Regions from separate parts of the Terribacillus aidingensis genome, predicted to be linked through region 3. Evidence: riboswitches for the same ligand, from Rfam matches in the RefSeq annotation. Region 3 holds a riboswitch; each other region holds the start of a gene.
What was found. Region 3 has a riboswitch for S-adenosylmethionine ahead of ABXS78_RS15985 (ATP-binding cassette domain-containing protein). Riboswitches for the same ligand answer to the same signal wherever they lie in the genome.
Positions count from the first base shown of each region.

Region 1: linked by a shared signal. The riboswitch ahead of metX (homoserine O-acetyltransferase) and the one ahead of ABXS78_RS15985 (ATP-binding cassette domain-containing protein) in region 3 are both predicted to bind S-adenosylmethionine.
Region 2: linked by a shared signal. The riboswitch ahead of ABXS78_RS04880 (methionine biosynthesis PLP-dependent protein) and the one ahead of ABXS78_RS15985 (ATP-binding cassette domain-containing protein) in region 3 are both predicted to bind S-adenosylmethionine.

Region 1 is NZ_CP159996.1:2,458,761-2,463,710, reverse strand. Features, by position in the region: gene ABXS78_RS13015 (hypothetical protein) at 26-334, shown strand; gene ABXS78_RS13010 (hypothetical protein) at 360-638, shown strand; gene ABXS78_RS13005 (P-II family nitrogen regulator) at 828-1,178, opposite strand; gene ABXS78_RS13000 (ammonium transporter) at 1,198-2,409, opposite strand; SAM riboswitch class I at 3,062-3,173, shown strand; gene metX (homoserine O-acetyltransferase) at 3,249-4,316, shown strand; SAM riboswitch class I at 4,318-4,426, shown strand; gene ABXS78_RS12990 (PLP-dependent aspartate aminotransferase family protein) at 4,499-4,950, shown strand, end outside.
Region 2 is NZ_CP159996.1:884,381-889,330, reverse strand. Features, by position in the region: gene ABXS78_RS04890 (5-methyltetrahydropteroyltriglutamate--homocysteine S-methyltransferase) at 1-256, opposite strand, end outside; gene ABXS78_RS04885 (aminotransferase class I/II-fold pyridoxal phosphate-dependent enzyme) at 273-1,445, opposite strand; gene ABXS78_RS04880 (methionine biosynthesis PLP-dependent protein) at 1,457-2,557, opposite strand; SAM riboswitch class I at 2,638-2,741, opposite strand; SAM riboswitch class I at 2,940-3,043, shown strand; gene ABXS78_RS04875 (M20 family metallopeptidase) at 3,154-4,350, shown strand; gene ABXS78_RS04870 (ABC transporter substrate-binding protein) at 4,363-4,950, shown strand, end outside.
Region 3 is NZ_CP159996.1:3,086,841-3,091,790, reverse strand. Features, by position in the region: gene ABXS78_RS15995 (lactate utilization protein C) at 1-382, shown strand, start outside; gene ABXS78_RS15990 (alpha-galactosidase) at 516-2,702, shown strand; SAM riboswitch class I at 2,991-3,102, shown strand; gene ABXS78_RS15985 (ATP-binding cassette domain-containing protein) at 3,182-4,207, shown strand; gene ABXS78_RS15980 (methionine ABC transporter permease) at 4,198-4,860, shown strand; gene ABXS78_RS15975 (MetQ/NlpA family ABC transporter substrate-binding protein) at 4,866-4,950, shown strand, end outside.

The DNA.
Region 1 (4,950 bases), 630 kb from region 3:
CAAATACGAAGGAGGAAATCAAACTATGAGCTACTACAAACACGATCGTGAAGAAGAAGAATTTGAAGGTACAAACGTAGATAACGAATCTGAATCTGAAAGCAAATCCAAAAACTACAACACAGCTAAAGTCGTTAAAAGCGGCAACTCTTGGGTTTACGTGAAAACAAAAGCAGATGCTGAAGTAGAAGAAGAATTTGATCTGGATTTCGAAGATGACGACCATGACCACGATCACGATCATGGACACGACCACGGTAAAGGCCATGGCAAAGGCCACGGAAAAGGCCGCCGTCCAAGACGCAGACGCGGCGGTTCTTGCGGCAGAAGATAAGAAAGAATAAGGAAGGAGAATAAACATGAGCAATGTAAGAAAATATGAAAAAAACCCGTTCTCAACCAGCAGAAATGACAACCGTTCCCATGTTGCCCATAGCGGCAACTCTGATGTAGATGTGATTGTAGAAGTGAATACGATGCCGATTGCCTATGCTATGCTTTGCTCCCTGCGTGCAACAAACCAGTTATCACAGCATGAATTTGAAGATGCCATAAAAAAATTGAAAGATCTTGTGGATGAAGATCGCCGCCACATAGAAAATGACCCGAATACGGCTAAAATCTATCATATAGAATAGTGAAATAAAGGTAGCTCTCCCGCCAGGCCCCCAAGCCAAAAGCGGGATTGCTGCTAGAGCTATCTGCTGTATCGTATGAGAACAATCGCCCTAATGTTACTAGCCTGCTCATGTTCTTCTCCCAGCCAGCCTGAAAATGGGCTGGCTTTTTCACGTAGAAAAAAGCGCCCCCATGAGGGAGCACTTTTCTTACAAGGCAGCCGGACCTTGTTTTCCTGTATTGATATCAATTGTTTGCTGGATTGGATAGACGAATATCTTTCCGTCACCTGCTTTACCAGTATGGAGTGCGCTTTTAGCGGCTTTAATGACGTCATCGACTGGAACTGCACTGACGACGATTTCCACTTTTAGTCGATCAAATACATTCTGTACTTTCTTGACGCCCCGGTATAACTCCGTATAGCCTTCTTCCAAACCGCAGCCTTGCACATGGGAGAAAGTCATGCCAGATACTCCGATTTCAGCCATTTTCATTTTGAAAGCTTCAAGATCCGCTGAATTTCTAGTGATAATCTCAACCTTGAACATGTCACTCATATACCGTTCCTCCTTTTAATTAGTCCTGGTAAGCACGCTCGCCATGCATCGTGAGATCCAAGCCTTTTGCTTCTTCTTCATCAGTAGCTCGTGCTTTGAAGATAAGGTTGACGATTGTGATCAGGATGAATGTCACCACGCCGACGAAGGCAAATGTCGCGATGATGGCAACCACCTGTCTCCATAATAGATCAATACCGCCACCGTAGAAAAGACCATTGTGCTCCACGATTGCGTTAATGGAGTCGCTAGCGAACAAACCAGTTGCGATGCCGCCCCACGTACCGCCTACTGCATGCAGGCCGAAAGCATCCAGTGCGTCATCATAACCAAGCTTCTGTTTCAGCCAGCCGACACCCCAGAAGCAGACAAGGCCGCCGATGAAGCCTATTGGAATACTGGCAATCGGGGAAACGAAACCAGCAGCCGGAGTAATAGCTACAAGACCAGCAATTGCACCGGATACAGCTCCCAGTAGTGTTGGCTTTTTGTTGACGACCCATTCAATGATCATCCAGCCTAGTACACCAGCGGCAGCAGCAGTATTTGTATTGATGAAGGCATACATTGCTACATCATCGAAAGCAAGCTCACTGCCGACGTTGAACCCAAACCAGCCGAACCAAAGCAAAGCGCCGCCAATCAAGGTGAAGATCAGGTTATGCGGTGCTGTGGAACCAGCATTTTTTCGTTTGCCGATGACGATGGCAACAACCAAGCCTGCAAGACCGGAGGAAATGTGGACAACATTTCCGCCTGCGAAATCGAGTGCGCCCATTTCAGCTATCCAGCCGCCGCCCCATACCCAGTGTGCTAGCGGGGAGTAAACGATGAGGACCCATAGAACTGTAAAAAGAATAAATGCTGGGAAACGAATACGTTCTGCATAAGCGCCAGACACGATTGCAGTTGTCAGAATCGCGAATGTCATTTGGAACATCATGAATAAGTTGAATGGAATAGTGTGTCCTTCAGCCGGTTCGAAACCAACATTATTAAGTCCGAAGAAATCTAATCCTCCAATAATTCCGTTACCTGGTGAGAACGCCAATGAAAAGCCGATAATAATCCAGATAATCGATACGATTGCCATTGTCGTAAAGCTATGCATCGCTGTGCTCAGTACGTTCTTGCTTCTTACTAACCCGCCGTAAAAGAGTGCGAGTGCTGGTGTCATCAACCATACCAAGACAGTTGCGACAAACATGAATACCGTATTAGCCATATCCATCTTCTCTACCCCCTGTGAGTATCTTTATTGTTTGAAAATTTAAATCTTTTCTCATTATAAGTGCCAGACAAAAAAATGTAACAAACTTGTCAGGTTATCTTACGTGAATATTTCTGACCAACTTGTGTAAGTGTTTTCAGGGCTTTCGTCATGAAGTGTTACTTAAAATAGGACTGCATCTAAGAAAGATGGGAAATTTAGGGTGGTTTGTGCAGGTTGCTAGCGGGAATAGATAGTCAGCTGCGGAGAAGTGCTACATCGGGAGTTTGACAATAATTGTAAAGCATGATAAGATAGTTAACGTCTTCGATGTTTAAGTAACTTTATCGAAGATCATTGGCATTCTGCTATAGTTTTAATCAGAAGTACTTATTCAGACTGGAGCGGCCTAGGAGCCGTGAGGATGCAATAGAGGTAGGGATTGCATCGTTTAAGTGTAAACTACCATGTGGAACAAGTACCGCGGCAGGAGGATGTATTAGGTATCCTCTACTTACAATAGAAAAGTTACATTTTAGCCCCGCATTGGCATTAGCTGATGCGGGGCGTCCAAATTTCCAGGGATATTTATAACGTAAATGGAAATTTCAGAATTTATAGTTGACTCATAAAATAACACATGCTACAATCCTGTTAACAAATAAATAGCAAGCTCTTATCAAGAGAGGCGGAGGGACTGGCCCGACGATGCCCGGCAACCTGCAAGCAGAAATGCTTATAAGGTGCTAATTCCTGAAAGTGCGTATGCACTTTAGAGATGAGAGAGACAAGTCGGTACATATTGCCACCCTGTCCTCTCAGGGTGGCTTTTTTATTTGAGGGGAGGAAGCGTACGGAACATGAAGTCACAACAGTTATACCAAACCGGCAAACTTCTCATCGGGGATTTCGAGCTTGAATCAGGTCATATCCTTTCAAAGGTAGAGGTTGCTTATGAAAAAAGCGGTCCTGAATCGGGAGAAACGGTGCTGGTCTGCCATGCTCTGACAGGGGATCAGTTTGCGGCCGGCACCAGTGCAGATCCAGGCTGGTGGAGCGGATTGCTGCAGCCCGGAGGTTTTATCGACACCGACCGGTATCAGATAATTACATTCAATGTGCTTGGCGGATGCAACGGGACAACAAGTGCCTTATCAATAGATCCAATTTCGGGAGAGAGGTACGCATCGGCATTTCCTGCTATCACGATTCGTGACATGGTTTCGGTTCAGCGCACTGCGTTGGAGAAGCTAGGAATCTCTCATTTGAGGGCTGTGATCGGCGGATCATTAGGAGGGATGCAAGTGCTGGAATGGGGTGTCATGTACCCGGATTTTATGGATGTACTAATCCCCCTTGCAGCAACTCCTTTTGTGAGTGACTATGCGATTGCCTATAATCACTTGGCCAAGACAGCTATCACATCTGATCCGAATTGGAACAATGGTAATTACACAGCAGACAAATTACCTGCAGCAGGTCTTGGACTTGCACGGATGGTAGGAATGCTTACTTACCGTTCTGATCATCAATATAATGAGCGCTTCCGACGCGCTGCATCCCAAAGGGACGATGCAGCATATGAGGTGGAATCATACTTGAACTACCAAGGAGAGAAGCTCGTCAATCGTTTTGATGCCAACTGTTACATGACATTACTGGAGGCTATGAACAGCCATGATATCGGAAGGGGCAGAGGTGGCTGGCAGTCTGCTGCCCAAAGTATAAAAGCGATTGTACTGTCGTTCGGCTTCTCGAGGGATCTGCTGTTCCCTCCGGAAGAGATTAGCCGCTTTGCGGCAGAAGTTCCAGGTGCGCGCCATGTAGATGTAACAACAATATATGGACATGATGGCTTTTTGCTTGAATTTGAGAAGTGGGGACATCATATCCGTCATTTGCTTCAGCAACCTATAAAAATTTCATAATAGCTTATCAAGAGAGGCGGAGGGACTGGTCCGATGATGCCCGGCAACCTGCAAGCAGCAATGCTTGGAAGGTGCTACTTCCAGCAAACAAAGAGTTTGAGAGATAAGAAGTTCCATGCTTATGCAGCAGCTTCTTACGAGAAGCTGTTTTTTCATTTATAAATAATTGGAGGAATGACAAAATGACAGATCAAGTTTATAAAGCAGAGACATTAGCATTACACGGCGGGCAAGCACCAGATCCGACAACAGGTTCAAGAGCGGTGCCGCTTTATCAAACAACTTCTTACCTTTTCCATGATACAGATCATGCAGAGCGCCTATTCGCCTTGGATGAGCCTGGTAACATATATTCCCGTATTGGTAACCCTACCGTCGATGTATTGGAAAAACGGATTGCATTGCTGGAAGACGGCGTTGCAGCAGTCGGTGTTGCGTCTGGTATGGCAGCAATCAGCTACAGCATTCTCAATCTGGCAGGCGCTGGAGACGAAATCGTAGCAGCGACCAATCTGTATGGCGGAACGTACAATCTTTTCCACACGACACTGCCACGCTACGGAATCAACGTTAAATTCGTCGATCCGACCGATCCGGAAGCTTTCCGCGCAGCAATTACAGACAAAACGAAGGC
Region 2 (4,950 bases), 1.4 Mb from region 3:
TGATGCCGTTAAGATGCTCCAGAAAATCTGTATGCCAAAATCTTCTCCGGAATTCTCCGTCTGTTACCAGCTCCAATCCGACTTCAATCTGTTTGTCGACAATTCTTTTGATTTCTGTTGTTTCGATATCACGAAGATCTTGTTTGCTGATCAGGCCTTCTTTAAATTGCTGTCTGGCTTTGTGCAGAACATCTGGACGAAGCAAGCTCCCTACGTGATCTGCTCTGAATGGTGCCGTTTTTGTTTTCGTTGTCATGTTCATCTCTCCCATTTTAGTTTTTTACTTTTTCTATTACTCTTTCAGCAGCCTTTAAGGCTTGCTGCAGATCTCCAATGAGATCCTCCACATGCTCCAGGCCAACAGATAACCGCAAGAGTCCATCTGATATACCTCGTTTCTTACGTTCTGCTTCCGGCATGGCAGCATGTGACATCGTAGCCGGGTACGAAAGAATGGATTCTACCGCGCCGAGACTGACAGCAAAGATCGGTATGCGAAGCTGTTCAACAAAAATCTTTGCGTGCTCCCTGCTCGGCAGGGCGAACGATAGTACTGCTCCATTTCCAATGGCTTGACCGGTATGTATGTCATGTCCATTATGGGTAGGCAAGCCAGGGTAGAAGACATCTTCCACTAACGGATGATCAAGCAGGAACAAAGCTATCCTCTCCGCCGTTTCCGATGACTGACGTAATCTTGTACCTAACGTCTTTATTCCTTGTAGCAACAAATAGCTATCCTGGGCACCTAGAATGGCACCAAACGTATTCTGGATAAAAGCCAGTCGTTCTCCCAGTTCTGTATCCTTTGTGATCAGCAGTCCGGCGATAATATCACTGTGCCCTGACAGAAACTTGGTGGCACTGTGGATGACCACATCTATACCTAGTGCCAATGGCTGTTGATACAGCGGCGTCAAAAATGTGTTGTCCAAGAAAGTTAAACAATCATGTTGCTTTGCTATCCGGACCACGGCCCGAATGTCAGTCACCTTCAAACACGGATTGGACGGTGTTTCCAAGTAAATGACCTTCGTGTTTGGCCGTACAGCTGCTTCTATAGCATCCAAATCGGTTAGGTCAACAAAGGAATGACTAATCTGGAATTTTGGAAGGATTTCTGTTACGAAACGATACGTTCCGCCGTACACACCCTCGGTCACTATCACATGATCCCCCGCTGACAGCAGCATGAATGCGGAGGAAATTGCTGCCATGCCAGATGAAAATGCTAACGCGTCTCTCCCTCCCTCTAGTTCAGCAGCCTTTTGCTCCAGTGCTTTTCGTGTCGGATTGCCGGAACGACTATAGTCGAATGGACCGAAATCATCAAAGCTCTCCTGGTGAAAGGTTGACGATAGGTAGATCGGGACGTTAACAGCACCTGTCCGCTGCTCTTTATATGATCCCCGGATACACGTTGTTTCCGCTTGTTGTTCTCCCATATGTTGACCTCCTAATACAGTTTGGCGAATGCTTGCTGTAAATCATGAATCAAATCCTCCGCTTCTTCTATCCCGACCGAGAAACGGAGCAAACAATCGCAAATTCCTCTGGCTTCCCGTTCCTCTAAAGGGATATCCGCATGTGTCTGTGTTGTAGGATATGTGATAAAGCTTTCCACTCCGCCAAGACTTTCGGCAAAGGTGATGATTTCCAGGCTGCGAAGGAATGGATCGACCCAGCTGCTTTCCTGAACACGGAAGGAAAGCATGCCGCCTTTTCCTGTATACAGGACGTCTTTCACTTTCGGCTCCTCTGCAAGATAACTTGCGATGCGCTCAGCATTTGCTTGATGCTGCCGCATTCGAAGCGGCAGTGTCTTCAAGCCTCGGATGAGAAGCCAGGAATCGAGCGGAGACAAGACAGCTCCCGTACCGTTATGCAATACAGCTAACCGATCTGATAGCTCACTGCCTTTACTCACAACAAGTCCGGCTAAAACATCGTTATGGCCGCCGATATATTTCGTCGCACTATGGATGACGATATCTGCTCCTTCTGTAAGCGGCTGCTGGTAATAAGGTGTCAGAAACGTATTATCCACAATTAACAGCAGGTCATATGCTTTTGCCAATTGCGCATAGGCAGCAATATCAATTTCCTGCATGAGCGGGTTTGTCGGTGTTTCAAGGAAAATTGCTTTTGTATCGTCCGTTATCAATATCGCAGTCTCTTCGACGGAATGAAATGGCGCATAAATTGGCGAGACGTCATAGGCATCTGAATAGAAATCAAACAGCCGATAGGTGCCTCCATAAATATCCTCCGGCACTAGCAGGGAATCGCTCGAACGGAAAAGTGACAATACAAGCTGGATTGCTGCCATGCCTGAGCTGCATGCAAATGCCTGATCGCCTTTTTCCAGCTTTGCAAACCCTTCTTCCAGAACTGATCGAGTGGGGTTCTTCGTCCGTGAATAATCATAGCCGGTAGATTCTCCGATTCCACTATGCGCATAAGCCGTGGACAGATAAACTGGAGGATTAACTGCCCCAGTTACTCCATCACTGTGATTTCCAAGCTGCACAAATGCTGTTTCTAAACTATATCCCATACCGCTTCTCACCCTCCTCTTCAACAAAAAAAGAACCTTCTCCCCAAAAAGGAAGAAGGTTCAGTCATGACCGAATCAGCTTCTTATCTTTAAGGCGGATACCTTTTGGATTTAGCACCGTGTCTTCTCAGACTGGTTGCTGAGACATCACTGGGCCAAGTCCCTCCGTCTCTCTTGATAAGAAAAGTTCTATATAATTTTTATATTAAAGCTATGTTATCACAAAAGAATGTACAGTCAAGCATTATTTAAAATTTTCTGCCAAATGAATCTTTTACTAATGGATTTTTTGGCGTAGTCATGCCGATCAGGAAAAATAGCGACAAAAAATAGGATTGACACCTAGAACTTTTCGGTCTATCCTTTTCCTTACAACTGATATTTCTTATCGAGATTGGTGGAGGGAATGGCCCAACGAAACCAAAGCAACAGGCTGCAAGCCGCAGTACTGTGCTAATTCCAGGTGTTTAACACTGAAGATAAGAAGAGCGGAAAATCTTTAAAAGACCCTCTTCTGTCTGGAAGAGGGTCTTTTTTTGAACTTAATCCCGATTATTTTCATTGGAAATATCAAGATTGTTACAGGAGGTTTGAAAATGGAACAGATCAAGCAGACACTTGCGGTAGTACATACGGAGCTGGAAGATAATTTCGCAGAAGTCGTGGAGTGGAGACGTTATTTGCATCAGCATCCTGAATTAAGTTTCCAGGAGACAGAGACCGCCCGTTTTATCGCCGACAAGCTGCGCAGCTTCGGCTATGAAGATATCCAGACAAATATTGGCGGATATGGCATCGTCGCTACCCTATCAGGTAAGGCAGCAGGACCAACAATTGCACTGCGAGCAGATTTCGATGCCCTTCCGATAGAAGATGAAAAAGAAACAGCCTATCGATCCAAGACTCCTGGCGTAATGCATGCTTGCGGTCATGACGGCCATACCGCAGCACTCCTTGGAACTGCCAAATCACTGATCAAACATAAGGATAGTCTGAAAGGTAAAGTGGTCTTTTTGTTCCAGCCGGCTGAAGAAGTACCTCCAGGCGGTGCAAAAGCGATGATTGAAGATGGTGCACTTGATGGTGTTGACTATGTCTACGGTGCTCACCTTAATTCGGCCGCTCCTATCGGAAAGATCGGTGTTGGCGAAGGCTTCAAGATGGCAGCAGTAGATAAATTCGCGATTACTATCCAAGGAAAAGGCGGTCATGGCGCAGCTCCTCATGAGGCTGTCGATCCAATTGTCATCGGAAGTGATATCGTCAGCGCCCTGCAAAAGATTGTCAGCCGCAGAGTCAACCCGCTTGAATCCGCAGTTGTGACACTTGGTGTATTTCAATCTGGCCAAGCATTCAATGTTATTCCGGATACTGCCAGATTGGAAGGAACAGTACGGACATTCAATGCTGACATCCGCCAGCAGGTGAGAAAACAAATAGAGTCCATTGTAGCCGGTATTGCAACCGGTTTCGGCGCAACCTATTCAATCGATTATTTACATGGCTACCCTGCTCTTTACAACCATCCAGAAGAAACTGCACTTCTGCAGCGTCTTTTTGCCGAGGAATTCGGTGAAGATCAAGTTATCCCGCTGGAAACCGGGATGGGAGCAGAGGATTTCGCTTATTACTTACAAGAGAAACCGGGAAGCTTCTTTAAAGTCGGCTCCCGCAATGAAGATACAGGCACCCATTATCCGCATCACCACCCTAAGTTCGACATCGATGAGCGTGCTTTGCTCATCACGGAAAAAGCATTCACGAAAATCGTATTCTCGTTATTGGGAAGCTAAGGAGGAAGTATATTGAATAAGAAGCTTGCACTTATATTATTCGGCCTGATGGCCACCATCGCCCTGTTCGGGTGCTCCAGCAGTTCCAGCAGCAGTTCCGACGCAAGCGGCGGAGAACCTGTGGAAGGAGGCGACTTGAACGTTGCCATGACTGCCGATCCTGATACGCTTGACTGGATGTATTCCGGAGAAAGTGCTACCAGAAAAATTGGCTGGCATATTTACGAAGGTTTATTTGCACTAGATCATGATTATCAAGTACGCCCTTTGCTTGCCGATGATTATACCGTTAGTGATGATAAGAAAACCTATACGATCACGCTTCGTGACGGACTTAAGTTCCATAACGGGCAAGACGTAACAGCGGAAGACGCAAAAGCATCTATCGACCGCTGGCTGAAGGTCTCCTCTGTCGGTAAGATCACTGCAACGCATGTTGATTCCATAGAAGCAACGGATGACCTGACATTGGTCATTACACTTAACGATCCGTATACCGCTTTGCTTACTGATATGTCTGCACCAAAAGCATCTGCTGTAATCCTTCCAGCTGACATTGCGGAAGCTGCAGGTGAACAACCGCTGACAAACGAGCAGCTA
Region 3 (4,950 bases):
AGGAATCGACGTACATGAATGGGATCCTTCTATTGGCCATGACAACATCGGAATTGTGGAAAAGGCCAATATCGGTATAACATTCAGCGATATCACTCTTGCTGAGTCAGGGACAGTCGTACTCTTCTCAGGTGAGGGGAAAGGCCGTACTGTCAGTCTGCTGCCGCATAAATATATTGCTCTTGTACCGAAAAGCACCATCGTACCCCGCATGACCCAGGCAGCTCAGCGTATCTCAAAGCAAGTACAGGAAGGGAAAGCTATTGCATCCTGTATTAACTTCATTACTGGACCAAGTAACTCGGCTGATATTGAGATGAACTTAGTTGTAGGGGTACATGGACCCGTGAAAGCAGCTTATATTGTTATTGAAGACAGGTGAAAAAAACACTGCTATGCATAGCAGTGTTTTTTGTTAAGTATTCGATTATATCTTTATTGATAGCGCTTTCTTTGTTACTATGAGCTTGCTTATGTACTTTAACAATTGATGATCATAGGGGGAACAAAAAGCGATGACAATCATTTTTGATAAAGAGAAACGTATTTTTCATCTGCAGGGGAAATCAACTAGTTATGTGATGCAGCTGGAGCGGGATGGTTATTTGACGCATCAGTATTGGGGTAGGAAGATTCGACAGTTTCGCAACAGTAATCGTCAGCAGTACATAGATCGTTCATTTTCTCCGAATCCGTATCATCGGGACAGGACTTTCACGTTGGATGCTCTGCCGCAGGAATACCCACAGTTTGGCAATTCGGATTTTCGCAAACCAGCCTATCAGATCCAGTTGGAAAATGGATCAACGGTGACTGATTTGCGTTACAAATCACATCGTATCTTCAGTGGTAAGCCGAAGCTGGCGGGTCTTCCTGCAACATACGCTGGTCAGGAAGGAGCAGAAACGCTTGAACTTACGATGGAGGATGAATTACTTCATTTGGAAGTGATCTTGCTTTATACAATTTTCAGTCAGTATGATGTAGTCGCAAGATCTGTGCAATTCCGTAATAATGGCAAACAAAATTTAAAGCTCTTACAGGCTGCTAGTGCAAGTATCGACTTCCGCCGTTCGGACTTTGACATGCTTACCATGCCGGGGGCATGGGGAAAGGAAAGACATCTCGAAAAGCGTGCTTTGCAGGCGGGTATACAGTCTACAGAAAGCACACGTGGAGCAAGCAGTCATCAGCAGCATCCGTTCATCGCCTTGATGGAGAAGCATGCAACAGAAGATCAAGGGGAAGTGTTTGGTTTTCATCTTGTCTATAGCGGTAATTTCCTAGCCCAGGCAGAAGTCGATCAGTTTGCGACAACTCGGGTGACAATGGGTATCAATCCGTTCGACTTCACGTGGCTGCTGGAACCAAATGAGACATTTCAAACACCAGAAGCAGTGCTTGTTTATGCAGCGGATGGTTTGGGAGGAATGTCGCAAACGCTGCATGGGTTCTATCAGCAGCATCTAGTAAGAGGAGAATACAGAGATAAAGAGCGGCCGATTCTGATTAATAACTGGGAAGCGACGTATTTTGATTTTGATGCTGATAAAATTGAGGCAATCGCTGAGGCTGGCAGTGAGCTAGGGATCGAGCTTTTCGTATTGGATGATGGCTGGTTCAAAAAACGGAATTCAGATTCCACATCATTGGGAGATTGGTTTGTCGATAAAACGAAGCTGCCGAATGGACTTGAAGATGTGGCGAAACGTGTAAACGATTTAGATATGCAATTTGGACTTTGGTTCGAGCCGGAAATGGTATCGGTGGACAGTGATTTGTACCGTGAGCATCCTGACTGGTGTCTGCATGTGCCGAATCGGTATCGTACGGAAAGCCGTGATCAGCTCGTGCTCGATTTTTCAAGACAGGATGTTCGGGAGGAGATTATTAAGCGAGTAGCAGCCATCTTGGAAAGTGCCCCAATCACTTATGTGAAATGGGATATGAACCGTCATCTGTCTGAGGTCGGTTCTGCCTTGCTTCCTCCTGAGCGTCAGCGGGAAACAGCACATCGACATATTCTCGGAGTCTATGAAGTGATGGATAAGATCACTTCCCGTTTTCCGCAGATTCTGTTTGAAAGCTGCTCAGGCGGCGGCGGACGCTATGACCCGGGAATTCTGTATTACATGCCACAAACATGGACAAGTGATAATACAGATGCTGTCTCAAGGCTTAAAATTCAGCATACTACAAGTTTGCTTTATCCCATTGCTTCGATGGGTGCCCATGTATCTGATGTTCCGAACCATCAAGTACACAGATTTACTTCATTGGAGATGCGGGGTGACGTCGCGATGGCAGGGAATCTAGGATACGAGCTGGACCTCACAAAGCTTAGTCCTGAGGAGAAGGAAGTCGTCAAGCAGCAGATTAACACCTATAAGGAGATTCGCAGACTTGTTCAGTTCGGTCGATTCTATCGGCTGAAAAGTCCTTTTGAAGGCAATGAAACTGCTTGGATGTTTGTTAACGAAGATAAAACAGAAGCTTTTGTCTCCTATTATCGTGTTCTGGCAGAGCCAGCAGCACCACTCGCTTCTTTACGGATGAAGGGATTGGATGGAGCTAAAAACTACAGAATCAATGGTACGGAAGAAATATACAGTGGTGATGAACTGGCATACAGCGGTATTCGTGTACCTGCAGACCTTATTGGGGATTTTGTAAGTTACACTTGGCACCTAAAAGCTGAATAACATTGAAAGTCGAATCTTTGATGCGACTTTTTAATTTGGCTGTATAGGAAAACAGGCTTGGTTATCGTATACTTTAGCTACTAATCCAAACTAGCCAATATGCGTCTTATTATGATTGAAAGGCTGTGTGAAGCAATCCTTTTTTGATAATGTATAAATAGCTAACGCAAGCTGGCCACAGCAAGGGATTATCCAATACCAGGGAAAAGAATTTTAAAAAAGAGATTGACTTTCAATCTGCAATCCCATAACATGGTAATCAAATCTTACAACTACATACTTGTTTTATTCTTATCCAGAGAGACCGAGGGATCAGGCCCTATGACGTCTCGGCAACGGGTTTATTACTAAATACCGTGCCAATTCCTGCAAACGCTCATGAGCGTTTGGAAGATGAGAATGAGGAAGTTTCATACGTGGAGCCCTCTTTTTCTGGATAAGGAAAAGAGGGCTCTTTTGTGTTGATGGGAGGAAAAATGATGATTGCTTTCAAGGATGTTTCAAAGACATTTACAATCGGAAAACGGGAAGTGCATGCTGTTAGAAATGTGAATCTGACAATCGAGGAAGGAGAGATATTCGGCATTATCGGCTTTAGCGGAGCCGGTAAAAGTACCTTGCTCAGGCTTGTCAATGTGCTGGAAAATCCGACAGCAGGTTCGGTGGAAGTGCAAGGTGTGGATTTAGCCAGTCTTCGTCCTAGTGAAGTTCGGAAAGTACGCCGCAGGATAGGGATGATCTTTCAGAATTTCAATCTGTTAACCTCGCGGACTGTTGCTGGTAATGTTGCTTATCCTTTGAAACTAGCAAAAATGCCGCGAGCAAAAATAAAAGAGAGAGTGGAAGAACTGCTGCGTTTCGTTGGGTTGTCAGACAAGGCTAAGGATTTTCCGGAGCAGCTTTCAGGGGGGCAGAAACAGAGAGTTGGCATTGCCAGAGCATTAGCCACATCACCAGATATTCTGATTTGTGATGAAGCAACTTCGGCACTGGATCCTGATACAACCGGTGAAATTCTTCGTCTTCTTAAAAAGGTGAACAAGGAATTCGGTATTACAATTCTGCTGATCACACATGAGATGCATGTGATTCAAGCAATCTGTGACAAGGTTGCTGTAATGGAGGATGGAGAGGTTATAGAAACTGGCGGTGTATTCGATACATTCACAAGTCCTGTCCACCAGACGACAAAACGTTTTATCCGCTCCGTTCAGCAGGACCTCCCATCTCCATCGTTATTAGATGAGTGGCGGCAAAAAGGCGGGAAGCAGCTATACCGAATCATTTTCAAAGGAGAGGTGGCAAGCGATCCAGTCTTATCCCGGGTAACAAGAAAGCACGATATTGACGTGAATATCGTCTATGGTTCCGTCCAAGAAATCCAGGCAAAATTCTACGGCAATTTGCTTGTCAGCTTTGACGGTGACGAAGGTAAAACAGCCAGTGCTGTAAGGGAATTAGAAGAGATCGTACAAATAGAGGAGGTGGATGTGGCATGGGCGTAGATTGGCAAACTTTTTGGCCGCGTATTGTCGAGGCGACTGGTCAGACGATTCTGATGGTGGCTGTCACATTGGTCATTGGTTCTATATTCGGCATCATTCTCGGACTTCTACTTTTCATTACCCGTAAAGGAAACATCCTAGAAAATGCGTTTCTTTTTCAAATTATCAACTTCCTGATCAACATTATCCGCCCGATCCCCTTCATTATATTCCTAGTCGCGATCAGTCCGCTGACCAGAGAGGTGATTGGCACGACTATCGGTACATGGGCCGCGATCTTCCCAATGAGCATCGCAGCTGCATTCAGCATCGCACGAGTTGTAGAAAATAATTTCATCAGTATTGACCCGGGTGTCATCGAGGCAGCCAAGGCCATGGGAGCCAGTCCTCTTCAGATAATCTTTACCATCTTGATTCCGGAAGCTCTCGGTCCGCTCGTTCTCGGATTGACGTTCATTACCATCAGTTTGATTGATTTCTCGGCAATGGCAGGAACGGTCGGCGGCGGTGGTCTCGGACATGTAGCGATGACATATGGCTACCAGCGGTTTGATACAAGCGTCATGATTGTTACAGTCGTTATCTTAATTGTGCTTGTCCAGCTTGCCCAATGGGTCGGCAATACACTTTCAAGAAAAATTTTAAGGAGATGATCGACATGAAAAAAGCTCTACTTGGAATCGTTTCGTTAGCCTTTGTATTTATCCTTGCAGCGTGTGGGAGCAGCTCAGCAGATGGCAGCC